Regions from separate parts of the Hymenobacter swuensis DY53 genome, predicted to be linked through region 3. Evidence: riboswitches for the same ligand, from Rfam matches in the RefSeq annotation. Region 3 holds a riboswitch; each other region holds the start of a gene.
What was found. Region 3 has a riboswitch for S-adenosylmethionine ahead of HSW_RS09440 (phosphoadenylyl-sulfate reductase). Riboswitches for the same ligand answer to the same signal wherever they lie in the genome.
Positions count from the first base shown of each region.

Region 1 (4,179 bases), 2.3 Mb from region 3:
TTTTTCAGGCTTCAGGAAGTTTTCCAGCTCCTCCAGCATCTCATCATTACCCCACCCAATCTGCGAGTCAAAACCGGCTACACGCAGCCCATTCTTTCCCAGCAGCGGCAGCAGGGCCTGAAACTCCTCCGTTTCCGTCCAGACCGGATATACCGAAGCCATAGTAGCAGTCGAGGCCGGCGCGCCCGTCTGAACTTCGCGCTCGGCGCGGTCCAGTGCGTAGAAGCCGCTTTCAAACGCCACAGTAGTAAAACCCATCCGCTCCTGCAGAAATCGTATCAGCCTGATTTTCGCCTGCGTAACCGTCCCGACGCCATGCGTCGGCTCGCCGAGCATTACCACCCGCGCACCGCCAATTTCCTGGCGGAGGAAGTCCAAATCTGAGAAATTGGTATCAGCCGGATCAATCGTACGCACTGCATGCACAGGCAGAGCTTGGGTAGTAGTAGCCGGGGCAGACTGAGCCAGCGTGCGGACGGAGCTGCTGAGCAAAAGCAGTATGCTGAGCAGCGCCAATTGGCGGATAGGCACGAACATGCGAATAAGATAAAGAGAAGAGATAGACCGGCTGGCAAGCTATAACCTTTTGCGGCATTCTGGCCCTGTCACAGGAGTAGCCCCCACTTCTTTCCACCAGGATTTATGGTACAAAAAATCGCCCTGCCGCAAATGCAACAGGGCGATTCTTGTGAAAGATCGGGCAGCTTGACGCCGCTTATTCTTTTTCCAGGCGCAGTTCAGCACCAGCGTCGCTCTTTAGCGTGAGCTTATCATCAGTGAGCGTTACTACAGTAAACGTGTTGCTTTGGGCAGCACCGTCGGGCGTCATCGTAATGGTTTTGCCGGCCTGGTTGAAGTCGTATTTACCATTTACCGCGCCAGCGGGCGAAGTCATGTTGTACTGGCCGTTGGCAAAGAAGGTAATCCGCTCGTCTTCCTGAGCATCGGTTTGCTTTACTTTGTCGCCGGTGGCACTTAGCTCTTTATCGGTTTTCCACACTTTGCTGGTAGCACCATACAGCATATTTACACCTTCTACTTTGCCTTCTTTGCTACCGCAGGAAGCAGCAGTGAAGAGCACCAATAAGACAAGCAGGCTGGCCAGAAGGCGGAAAGGGGAGGTCAGGGTTTTCATGGGGGAGAAAGAAGTAAGGTGAAGAAAGTAGCAGGGTAAGGCACAACCCATTTTCAGGGCCATTACAGCGCCTCTTACGGGGTCAGCCAATAAGATGTTCGCTGCTTTCAAACCTCAACCGTACAGAATCGATGGGTTGTACAACCAATTGCTTACCACGGCGTAAGACACCCTGACGCCCCCGCCCTGCTGCAGTCCGTCACTTCTTTCCCCTCTTTTCCTCTTAACGCATCTACATCTTATGGGACTGTTCGATTTTCTCTCCAACGAAGGCGAAAAAAAACCGGTTGAACCCGCCGCAAAACCGGCTGCCGGTGGTGCCACGGATTTCTTCGGCAACGCTGATAAAACAGCCGCCGCCGGTGAAACCTACACGGTAGTAAGCGGTGATTCCCTTTCCAAAATTGCTCGCAACCATTACGGCGACGGCTCCAAATGGCACCAGATTTACGAAGCCAACAAAGCCATTATCGGCTCTGACCCCGACAAAATTGAGGTAGGCCAGGTACTTACGCTACCCAAAGCTGTAAGCTAGATCAACTTCTTGGTAATATTCAAAAAGGCAGCCTTACAAAGGCGGCCTTTTTGCTGTTTATATAAGGTTGAAGACAGTAGTTTTTAGTCGCCTGATACACGAGTAAGTAAGGGCTGATAACCCGCCTGTTTACTTTCTACTTCGCAGCAAACGGGCCACTACAAGTACAACGCACCTGACAATTGTTTCTCTATCAATCCTATACAATCAACAGTTCGCCCGGCTAACAAAGGGCCAGCCGGGAATAAATATTTTTCATGCAGCTTGCATATCTCAAAAATACGCTGCTACCTTTGCAACACCAACCCGGTACTCCTTCGTTAGCGACGAGGAAGTTTTCATAGGATTTATACAGAAGTGGCGAGAGAATAGGCTCCCTGACCCACTGGCAACCTTCGACCGCGCGAAAGGTGCCAATTCCTACCCGACCAGCCATTTGGCGGCGGGGCATATAACCCAGGAGTACCATGCACAACGCCCCCACTTTCGCCCAGTTCGTCCCCACCGCTCCGGCTACCTTCGGGTCTGCCGCTTCGCCGTGGGGTTTCCGCGTTTCCCCAGTTGCCGCTCTGGCCACCTACCGAATGCGAATGCGTGGCTGTTGCAGCGCGTGTTGTTGCTGTTGCTAGCCTGAGTCCGGCTACGCAGCCTCCCCTCCTCCTTTTTTTATCCCGGCTCTGACCGGTGGTGCCGACTTCCGGCACCCGGCAGCCCCACCGCATTCTAACCGCCTTGCATCCAGCATTTTTCGGTGGTTTTGATGTGATTCCTGCCTCACTCAGGCAGGCTTTTTCCAGCGGTTTGCGCTCCTTCTTCCGATATCCCAACGCCTTCTAAATCAGCCTCATCATGTCCACGCAGAACTTCCACTTCGAGACGCTCCAACTCCACGCCGGCCAGCAGCCTGACCCCATAACCGGCTCCCGCGCCGTGCCGATTCATCAGACCACCAGCTACGTGTTCAAGAACGCCGAGCACGGCGCTAACCTGTTTGCCCTGAAGGAGTTCGGCAATATCTACACCCGCCTAATGAACCCTACCACCGACGTATTTGAGCAGCGCGTGGCGGCCCTGGAAGGCGGCGTAGCGGCTTTAGCGGTATCGTCGGGGCAGGCGGCCCAGTTCATTGCCCTCAACAACATCCTGCAGGCCGGCGACAACTTCGTGAGCACCACGCACCTGTACGGCGGCACCTATAACCAGTTCAAGGTGGCCTTCAAGCGCCTGGGCATTGAGGTGCGCTTTGCCGACGGGGACCAGCCCTCCAAGTTTGAAGCCCTGATCGACGAGAAGACTAAGGCCATCTACCTAGAAACCATTGGTAATCCCAGCTTCAGCATTCCGGATTTCGAGGCCATTGCCGCCATTGCCAACAAGCACGACTTGCCGCTTATCGTGGATAATACCTTCGGGGCGGGTGGCTACCTGTTCCGGCCCCTGGAGCACGGCGCCAGCATCGTGGTGGAATCGGCTACGAAGTGGATTGGAGGCCACGGCACCAGCGTGGGCGGCGTGATTGTGGACGGCGGCACCTACGACTTCGGCAACGGCAAGTTCCCGCAGTTCACGGAGCCATCCGACGGCTACCATGGGCTGATTTTCAACGATGTGTTCGGCAAGAACGGCCCGTTCGGCAACATTGCCTTCATCATCCGGGCCCGGGTAGAAGGCTTGCGGGACTTCGGTCCTTCGCAGAGCCCGTTCAACTCCTTCCTGCTGCTGCAGGGCCTCGAAACACTGAGCCTGCGGGTAGAGCGTACCGTGGAAAATGCGTTGCGGGTGGCTACCTGGCTGGAGCAGCATCCGCAGGTGGAAGCTGTCAACTACCCCGGCCTGCCCAGCAGCCCCTACCACAAGCTGGCCCAGAAATATCTGAAGCGCGGCTACGGCGGCGTGCTCACCTTCGCCATCAAAGGCAGCAAGGAAACCGCCACCCAATTCATCGACAACCTGAAACTCGTGAGCCACTTGGCCAACGTGGGCGACGCCAAGACGCTCATTATCCAGCCCTCGGCTACTACCCACCAGCAGCTTTCCGATGAAGAGCAGCGCGCGGCCGGCGTACTGCCCACGCTGCTGCGTCTGTCGGTAGGTATTGAGCACTTTGACGATATCCGCGCCGATTTGCAGCAGGCTTTCGATGCGGTGCGCAACGCCGCCACGCCCAATACTGCCGAAGGCACCCTACTGCCCGAACCCGAAACTGAACACGCTGCACCGCTGGAAGTGTAAAACTTGAGAGGGGTTATCGTCCGGCCGCAGGTGAGAGAGCGGCCAGGCTAGCACCTTCCAGCATGTGGCGGCGGGCGTACGCCGGAGCTTTTCGTGAGAGAGGAAGCCCCGGAATCAAGTCGCCCGCACCTTTTTCTGAGAGTTGAATTATGAGTGATGAATGATGAATTGGCAGCCCAACCCATCCACGCAAAGCCCCATTTCATCATTCATCACTCAACTCTCCTAATTCATCACTCATAATTCTCCCCCAATGCCTTCCGCAGAATCCCATGTG
Region 1 is NZ_CP007145.1:4,167,363-4,171,541, forward strand. Features, by position in the region: gene HSW_RS19305 (erythromycin esterase family protein) at 1-537, opposite strand, end outside; gene HSW_RS19310 (lipocalin family protein) at 716-1,135, opposite strand; gene HSW_RS19315 (LysM peptidoglycan-binding domain-containing protein) at 1,377-1,670, shown strand; SAM riboswitch class I at 2,015-2,128, shown strand; gene HSW_RS19320 (O-acetylhomoserine aminocarboxypropyltransferase/cysteine synthase family protein) at 2,520-3,902, shown strand; gene metX (homoserine O-acetyltransferase MetX) at 4,156-4,179, shown strand, end outside.
Region 1: linked by a shared signal. The riboswitch ahead of HSW_RS19320 (O-acetylhomoserine aminocarboxypropyltransferase/cysteine synthase family protein) and the one ahead of HSW_RS09440 (phosphoadenylyl-sulfate reductase) in region 3 are both predicted to bind S-adenosylmethionine.

Region 2 (4,179 bases), 2.2 Mb from region 3:
ATTCTGGTAATACTCAACTCGCAACGCGTACACTTTGCCTGCCTCCAGCCGCACCCGCACCTGCCCATCCGTAACGTACTGGTTGCGCCAGGATTCCAGCAGCAGCCTGTTGCCGATCCACACCCGCACGCCATCATCCACTGTCAGGTGCAGAATATAGAGGCCCGTGGCCGGTGCTTCCAGGAAGCCGGTCCAGCACACCGAAAAATGTTCTTTGCTGATACCGGTAGCCGGCGGCCGACTGTGCCACTCGAAATCCAGCTGCGCATCGATGCGCTCCACCACGGCTTCCTCAAAGTTTTCGCCGTTATAATACGTAGCCGCCAAGCCGTGCGCGGGCAGAGTTTGGGCAGTAGTCGGAAGGCAGGCGGAAGCACACAGCAATAAGGTGCTCCAATAGAAATAAGTCACGCGGCAGGTAGATTGGGCTACAAGATAGAAGGGAGCCCGCTTTTTCCTGCAACACCGCAACTCACCCTACGCTTTTTCCTTCCGCTACTGTACCACCACCTCCACGCGACGATTGCGGGGCCGTTGCTGTGGGTCGCGGTTGTCGGCTACCGGGCGGGTGCCGCCGTAGCCCCGCGCCGCCAGCCGCACCGAGTCGATGCCCTGTTGCACCAAGTACTGGCGTACCACCCGGGCCCGCTGCTCGGAGAGGCGCAGGTTCAGGGCCGCCTCGCCCACATTATCGGTGTGGCCCGCTATTTCCAGCCGCATAGCCGGCTGCTCGCGCAGGCGACGGGCCAGCGCGTTGAGCGTGGGACGACTGGAAGGCAGCAGCGCAGCGGTGCTTTGGGTGAAATAGAGGTTAGGCAGCGTTACGGCCGCGCCTTTGCTCAGGGCCGATAAGTCCGGCAGCGGCACCGTATCCGGCGGGGCCACCGGATTTGTCGGCGGCGGAGTACGGCGGGGACGACGTACGGGCCGGGGCGCAACCGGAGCCACCGGCCGCCGCCCCACTACTACAGCCGGCTTAAGAGGCGTACTGGTTACGCCGGGCGGTAGCCCCGCCGTTTGCGGGCGGACTGGTTGAGCTTCGGGTTTGCTGGCCGCTACCGGTATGGGCACCGCCGTAGCCGGCAGGCTGGCGTACAGATATGCCGCCGGAATCGGCTGCGGCTCCTCCATGGTGGCCGGTAGCTGCCAGGCCAGTGAAGCGCGCGAATCCTGACCGGCTTGGTAATAGTCTACCCGGATGGGGTAGTAGCGCCCGGCCGTGAGGGCAATCTGCGCCGTGTAGCTGCTGACGGCTTGGTTTTGCCAGGAATTCAGAATACGCTGACCGCCCACCCACACCCGCATCCCGTCGTCCGTCGTCATCCGGAACGTGTACACGCCCGTTACCGGGGCGTACAGGTGACCCTTCCAGCGCGCTGAGAACCACTCGCCCGGTACGCCCGGCCCCGGCGACACAAAATGGTCGCCAGTCGGCCCGATGGTCCAGTTGAAGTCAATGCCCGGATCAATACGACTGAGGGCCAGCTTCCCGAAGTTCTGGCCCTCGTAGTATTGCCCCCGCAGGCCTGCCCCCTTGGTACGTGGCTGCGCGGTACTTAGGCCACTGAGCAGCAGTAGCCATCCAAAGGCCATGTTTCGGAAGTAGCGGGCTGGTAGCATAGCGGGATACAGTTACGGGTGAAAGCAAATTCGGCAGAACTTCAGAAGCAGGAAAAAGGAATTCAACCAAGCGGCTGCTTTACCACAACGAATTATCGGGCGGCACCTATATATTTTTTTTCCGCAACACCGCGCACCAACGCAGGCCAGACGGTTCGGGCCGAATTGATTTTTGCCGATTCCGCTGTATCTTCGCCGTGTTACTTATCCAGAAAGACCGAGGGATTGGGCCCGATGACGTCTTAGCAACCTGAAATAAAACAAGGTGCTAACTCCCGTTTCAGGGCCTTTCCGGGCTCTGGAAGAAGATAAGAACAGGCGTGCTCCCGGCGCGGCTCTTTCTGGATAGGCACTTTTTGCCGCTGATTCCCCTTAGAAGAGCCGATATGCCGACCGTCCTCACCGCCTCCGCCCCTACTGCGTCTCCCCTTCACGACATCCTGCGTCAGCGCGTGCTGATTCTGGACGGCGCCATGGGCACCATGATTCAGCGCCACACGCTCACGGAGGAAGATTTCCGGGGTACGCGCTTTGCCAATCACTCGCATCCCCTGCGCGGCAACAACGATTTGCTCAGCCTCACGCGGCCCGATATTATCCGGGGCATTCACGACGAGTACTTTGCGGCCGGGGCCGACATGGTGGAAACCAACACCTTCAGCGGCACCACCATCGCCCAGGCCGACTACGCGCTGGAGCACGTGGTATATGAGTTGAACTACGAGTCGGCGCGGCTAGCGCGGGAGTCGGCGGATGCCTTTACGGCCCTCACGCCCGACAAGCCGCGCTTCGTGGCCGGGGCCGTGGGGCCAACCAACCGCACCGCCAGCCTCTCGCCCGACGTCAACCGCCCCGGCTTCCGGGCCGTGACCTTCGATGAGCTGGCCACCGCCTACCTGGAGCAGGTGCGCGGCCTCGTGGACGGCGGCTCCGACGCGCTGCTCATCGAAACCATCTTCGACACGCTCAACGCCAAGGCCGCTTTGTACGCGGTGCAGAAGTTCTTCGACGAAGGCGGCAAAGTGGTGCCGGTCATGATTTCGGGTACGATTACCGACGCCTCGGGCCGTACCCTGAGCGGGCAGACCGTGGAGGCCTTCTGGAATTCCATCCGCCACCTGCCGCTGCTGAGTGTGGGTTTGAACTGTGCCCTCGGCGCCGACCAGCTCAAGGTGTACATCAAGGAGCTGAGCCGCATTGCCGACGTGCACATTTCGGCCTACCCCAACGCCGGTTTGCCCAACGCCTTTGGCGGCTACGATGAGTCGGCCCAGGAATTTGCGGGCGTGGTGGAAGGCTACTTGGCCGACGGCCTCGTGACGGTAGTGGGTGGCTGTTGTGGCACCACGCCCCAGCACATCGGTGAGTTGGCCCGGCTGGCGGAGAAATACGCGCCGCGCACCCTGCCCAAGGTACCCAAAGCCACTCGTCTGAGCGGTCTGGAACCGTTTGGCGTGTACCCCGACAGCCTGTTCGTGAACGTGGGCGAGCGGTGCAACGTCACCGGCAGCCGCGCCTTTGCCCGCCTCATCCGGACCGGCAACTACGAGCAAGCCCTGCAAGTGGCCCGCGACCAGGTAGAAGGCGGCGCCCAGGTGATTGACGTGAACATGGACGAAGGCATGCTCGACTCGGAGCAGGCCATGACCACCTTCCTGAACCTGATTGCCTCGGAACCCGACATTTCGCGGGTGCCCGTCATGATTGACTCCTCGAAGTGGAGCGTGCTGGAAGCCGGCCTCAAGTGCGTGCAGGGCAAGAGCATCGTCAACTCCATTTCGTTGAAGGAGGGCGAGGACGTATTCCGGCAGCGGGCCCGCACCGTACGCCAGTACGGCGCGGCCGTGGTGGTCATGGCCTTTGACGAAAACGGCCAGGCCGACAACTACGAGAAGCGCATCGAAATCTGCCAGCGCAGCTACGATATCCTGGTGAACGAAGTCGGTTTCCCGGCCGAGGACATCATCTTCGACCCCAACATCCTGACGGTGGGCACCGGCATGGAGGAGCACCGCAACTACGCGCTGGACTTCATCGAGGCCGTCCGCTGGATCAAGCAGAACCTGCCCGGCGCCCTCACCAGCGGCGGCGTTTCGAACATCAGCTTCTCGTTCCGCGGCAACGATGTGGTGCGTGAGGCCATGCACTCGGCCTTTCTCTACCACGCCATCCGCGCCGGCCTGGACATGGGCATCGTGAACCCCAGCCAGCTGGCTGTGTATGATGAAGTACCCCAGGATCTGCTGGAGCTGGTGGAAGACGTGCTGCTGAATCGCCGCGCCGATGCCACCGAACGCCTCGTGGACTTCGCCGACACGGTGAAGCAGAAAGACAAGGTGGAAGTGGTGGCCGACGCCTGGCGCAGTTTGCCGGTGAAGGAGCGTTTGCAACACGCGCTGGTGAAAGGCATTACCGAATTCATCGACCAGGATACTGAGGAAGTGCGGCAACTGGTAGGCCGCCCGCTGGAGGTGATTGAAGGCCCGCTGATGGCCGGCATGAACGTGGTCGGCGACTTGTTCGGTGCCGGCAAGATGTTCCTGCCCCAGGTGGTGAAGT
Region 2 is NZ_CP007145.1:4,565,947-4,570,125, forward strand. Features, by position in the region: gene HSW_RS20910 (OmpA family protein) at 1-411, opposite strand, end outside; gene HSW_RS20915 (OmpA family protein) at 496-1,593, opposite strand; SAM riboswitch class I at 1,822-1,935, shown strand; gene metH (methionine synthase) at 2,007-4,179, shown strand, end outside.
Region 2: linked by a shared signal. The riboswitch ahead of metH (methionine synthase) and the one ahead of HSW_RS09440 (phosphoadenylyl-sulfate reductase) in region 3 are both predicted to bind S-adenosylmethionine.

Region 3 (4,179 bases):
CGTCTGGGGGCGAATGACGTACTGCACTTGAAAGCGCGGGGCAGCGGCGGTTTCTACGGCGCCGGGCACGGTTTCCAAGTGTTCGAGCAGGCTGGGACCGGTGTACCAGGGCAGGTGCTGGCTGGGCTTCACCACGTTGTCGCCTTGCAAAGCACTCAGCGGAATGGCCGTGGCGGCGGGCAGGTGGAAGTGGTTGGTGAGCTCGGCGTAGTCGGTGGCAATGCGGGCAAACACGGCCTCCTCGTAGTTCACTAGGTCCATCTTGTTCACAGCCAGCACAAAGTGCCGGATGCCCAGCAGCGCGGCAATGAGGGTGTGGCGGCGGGTTTGCTCAATCACGCCCTGGCGCGCATCCACCAGCACAATGGCCAGGTCGGCATTGCTGGCCCCAGTCACCATGTTGCGGGTGTATTGCACGTGGCCGGGCGCGTCGGTGATGATGAATTTGCGGCGCGGGGTGGTGAAGTACTTGTATGCCACGTCGATGGTGATGCCCTGTTCCCGTTCGGCGCGCAGCCCGTCGGTCAGCAACGCCAAGTCAACCACGCCGCCCGAGGCCTGCCGCTTCTCCAGCGCCGCCAGCACGTCCAGCGACACGGATTCGGAGTCGTACAGCAGCCGCCCGATCAGAGTGCTTTTACCGTCGTCCACGCTGCCGCAGGTAATAAATCGAAGTAAGTCCATGTTAGTGAAATTGTGAGGTTGTGAAATTGTGAATTGCTGTGCTGATGGGGTGAAGCGTGAGGATTTTCACGACTTCACCTATCACAACTTCACCACTTAAAAGTATCCGTTGCGCTTGCGGTCTTCCATGCCGGCTTCGGAGATGTTGTCGTCGAGGCGGGTGGCGCCCCGCTCGCTCACTTTGGCCAGCAGCAGGTCCTGGATGATGTCCTCCACGGTAGCCGCGTCGCTTTCCACGGCGGCGGTGCAGGTGGAGTCGCCCACAGTGCGGAAGCGCACCTGCCGGGTCACGATTTCGTCCTCTTCATCCAGCTGCAGGTGCTCCGAGAGGCCCAGCAGCTGGCCCGAGGGCAGCACCACGCAGGTACGCTCGTGGCCGAAGTAGATATCGGGCAGCGGAATGTTTTCGCGCTGGATGTAGCGCCACACGTCCAGCTCCGTCCAGTTGGAAATAGGGAACACGCGCACGTTTTCGCCCTTCTGAATGCGGCCGTTGTAGATGTTCCAGAGCTCGGGGCGCTGGCGCTTGGGGTCCCACTGGCCAAACTCGTCGCGCACCGAGAAGATGCGCTCCTTGGCCCGGGCCTTCTCCTCGTCGCGGCGGGCCCCGCCAATGCAGGCGTCGAACTCAAACTCCTCAATTACCTCCAACAGCGTGTAAGTCTGTAGTGGGTTGCGGCTGGGGTACTTCCCGCCTGGCTCGCGCAGGCGCTGCCGCTTAATGGTGTCTTCCACCTTGCGCACGATCAGCTTTTCGCCAAGTTGTGCAGCCAGCTGGTCGCGGTACTGCAGCACTTCGGGGAAGTTGTGGCCGGTATCCACGTGCACCAGCGGGAAAGGAAAGCGGCCGGGGCGGAAGGCTTTTTCGGCCAGGCGCGTCAGCACAATAGAGTCCTTGCCGCCCGAGAACAGCAGGGCCGGCCGCTCAAACTGCCCCGCTACCTCCCGCAGGATGTGGATGGCTTCGGCTTCCAGCCGGTCGAGGTAATCGAAAGTGGTACTCATATGAAGTCTGGATTTCAGTTCTGTTTTTGTCCGTCATGCTGAGCGCAGCCGAAGCATCTCTACCGCTTCGTGTGGTTCATTAGCCCAGGGTTTAAACCCTGGGCTACGGAGCGGTTGTCGTTGGAATCAAATTGGTAGCCAGCGGTAGAGATGCTTCGACTTCGCTCAGCATGGCGTTCTTTTTTTGCCGTTCTACCCGGCTGGTACCGGCTCCACCACCGGGTCCGGTCCGTCGTGTGGGGCGGCAGTGGTGTGCAGGCCGCACTCCTTGGCCGAAAGGTCTTCCCACCACCAGCGGCCGGCCCGGAAATCCTCGCCGGGACGAATGGCGCGGGTGCAGGGGGCGCAACCGATGCTCACGAAACCCTGTTGATGCAGCGGATTCACCGGAATGCCCTCCTGCTGCACAAAGGCCAGCGCCTGCTCCCAGGTCCAATCAAACAGCGGGTGGATTTTCACGAGGTTGTGCGCTGCGTCCCACTCCAGCGGGTCCATCGTCTGCCGATTCTGGGATTGTTCGGCCCGGATGCCGGTTACCCAGGCCCCGCGGCCGGCCAGAGCTCGGTTCAAAGGCTCTACCTTGCGGATGTGGCAGCACTCTTTGCGGTTGTCCACGCTCTCGTAGAAGGAGTTAGGGCCTTTGTGCAGCAGGAGGTTTTCGAGGGCTTCACGCTGCGGGACGTACACCGCAATGGGCTGCTGGTATCTGATCAGCGTCTTGTTCCAAGTGGCGTAGGTTTCCTGGAAGTTGCGACCGGTATCGAGGGTGAACACCTCAATAGGCAGGTCGTGGACGAAAATCAGGTGACTGATTATCTGGTCTTCCAGCCCGAAAGAGGTAGAAAAAACGGCCTGACCAGGAAAGGTTTCGGCTACCAGACGGAGGCGCTCCAGGGCGGAGGCGGCCACCAGGTGAGGGCGCAGACGGTCCAGCAAGGCGTGGGCGGCCGGCGCAGCATCAGCTACAGGCATAGCAGGAAGGGGGAGGAGGAAGCGCTTTGCCGAAAGGGGCAGAGCGTTCCGGCCAGCAGATGGCCTCGACAAAAACGGACTACGCAACGGCGCAGCGCGGTTTTCAACGAAACAGAAACGGGCGTGCGACTCCTCTGGCCGACGGCACAAACGCGCGGATCAGCTCAGGAATGGGCGGCGCACAAACCAGAAAAACGGGAGCGTGCCTAGCCCTGACAACAACACATACCCATCAACCCACAACATCCATGCTGTACGGCACAGAAGGTAGCAGAAGCGGCGGTGGCGTTGAACAAGGATTTCACGGCAACTTGTTTTTATATGGTCAGGACTTGGCACCGTTTCGGAAGTTCCGCTGGTTGCCGGCGTTTCGTCGAGCCTGTCTCTCCACGCCTCTGTATAAAAACAATCCTTTTTGGGGTAAAGAATTGGTACCCCAAATGTACGAGCCAGAATTTTATACTTCCAAATTTTTCTTTTCTAAGGAAGAAATTGTGGTGGTTGGTGGCCCGCCAAAGCTAACGCCCTGTTGCTGCGGGGAGCAAGCAACCCAAGTGCTAAGGGGACGGAAGGCTACCGGAAACAGGCTAAAAGCCGAGCCGCTTTTTTAGGCTCCTGAACAGTGTTATTACCTCGGGGGCGGTGCCAGTAACCAGAATCAGGCCGCTATATACAGCAGTTATTACCGTAGACCGGAGCAGCATGGTAAGCAGTGGCGAGTCAAGCGTTGGCACCAGCCATGCCAACCCACCCGCCACAGCCGTGATGAGCAGAATCAGCGGAATTCGCCACGTAAACGGCTGCATTTTAAAGGTGTACCATACAAACCAAGTGCGGGCCAGGTTGATGCTCATCTGGGCGGCCACCGCGGCCAGGGCTGCTCCTAGTATCCCGAGGCGCGGAATCAGCACCACGTTGAGGACGATGGTAAGTAGGGCCAGGGAACTGTTAAAAATCAGGTCGAAGCGGTAACGGGGGGAGGTAATCAGGATGAGGCCGTTGACGCCGGTGATGCCATCGAACAGACGGCTGCCCAGCAGCAAGAGCACCACCACGGTGCCCTGCGCGTAGTCGGCGCGCATGAAGGAGTAGATGAAGTCCAGATTCAGCCCAATGCCCAGTGCCAGAAAGCAGCCGATGAGGGTGTTGAGACGGGTGGTGCGCCGGTAGAAATCGGCCATGCCCGGTAAGTTCTGTTGCTTCCAGTAGTCGGCTAATAAGGGGAAGGCAATCTTGTTGAGGGAACGGGCCGGAATAGCCAGGGCCGTACTAATGTTGAAGGCAATACCGTAAATACCGGCCGCCGCCAGGTTCACCTGGGCCCCTACCATCAGGTTATCAATGTACATGATGATGCTGCCGGCCAGGGAGCTCAGGAGCGTAAAGGCACCCACGCTTAGCAATTCCTGCACCGGCCGAACCGCCAGCACCGCCCGCCGGGGCCGCCAGTGCAACTCCCCAATGTGTAGCAGATAACCAGTCAGCAAGAGTACCAGCACCCCATTCACGCTCACGTAC
Region 3 is NZ_CP007145.1:1,877,652-1,881,830, forward strand. Features, by position in the region: gene HSW_RS09430 (sulfate adenylyltransferase subunit 1) at 1-684, opposite strand, end outside; gene cysD (sulfate adenylyltransferase subunit CysD) at 781-1,689, opposite strand; gene HSW_RS09440 (phosphoadenylyl-sulfate reductase) at 1,882-2,661, opposite strand; SAM riboswitch class I at 2,976-3,067, opposite strand; gene HSW_RS09445 (lipopolysaccharide biosynthesis protein) at 3,249-4,179, opposite strand, start outside.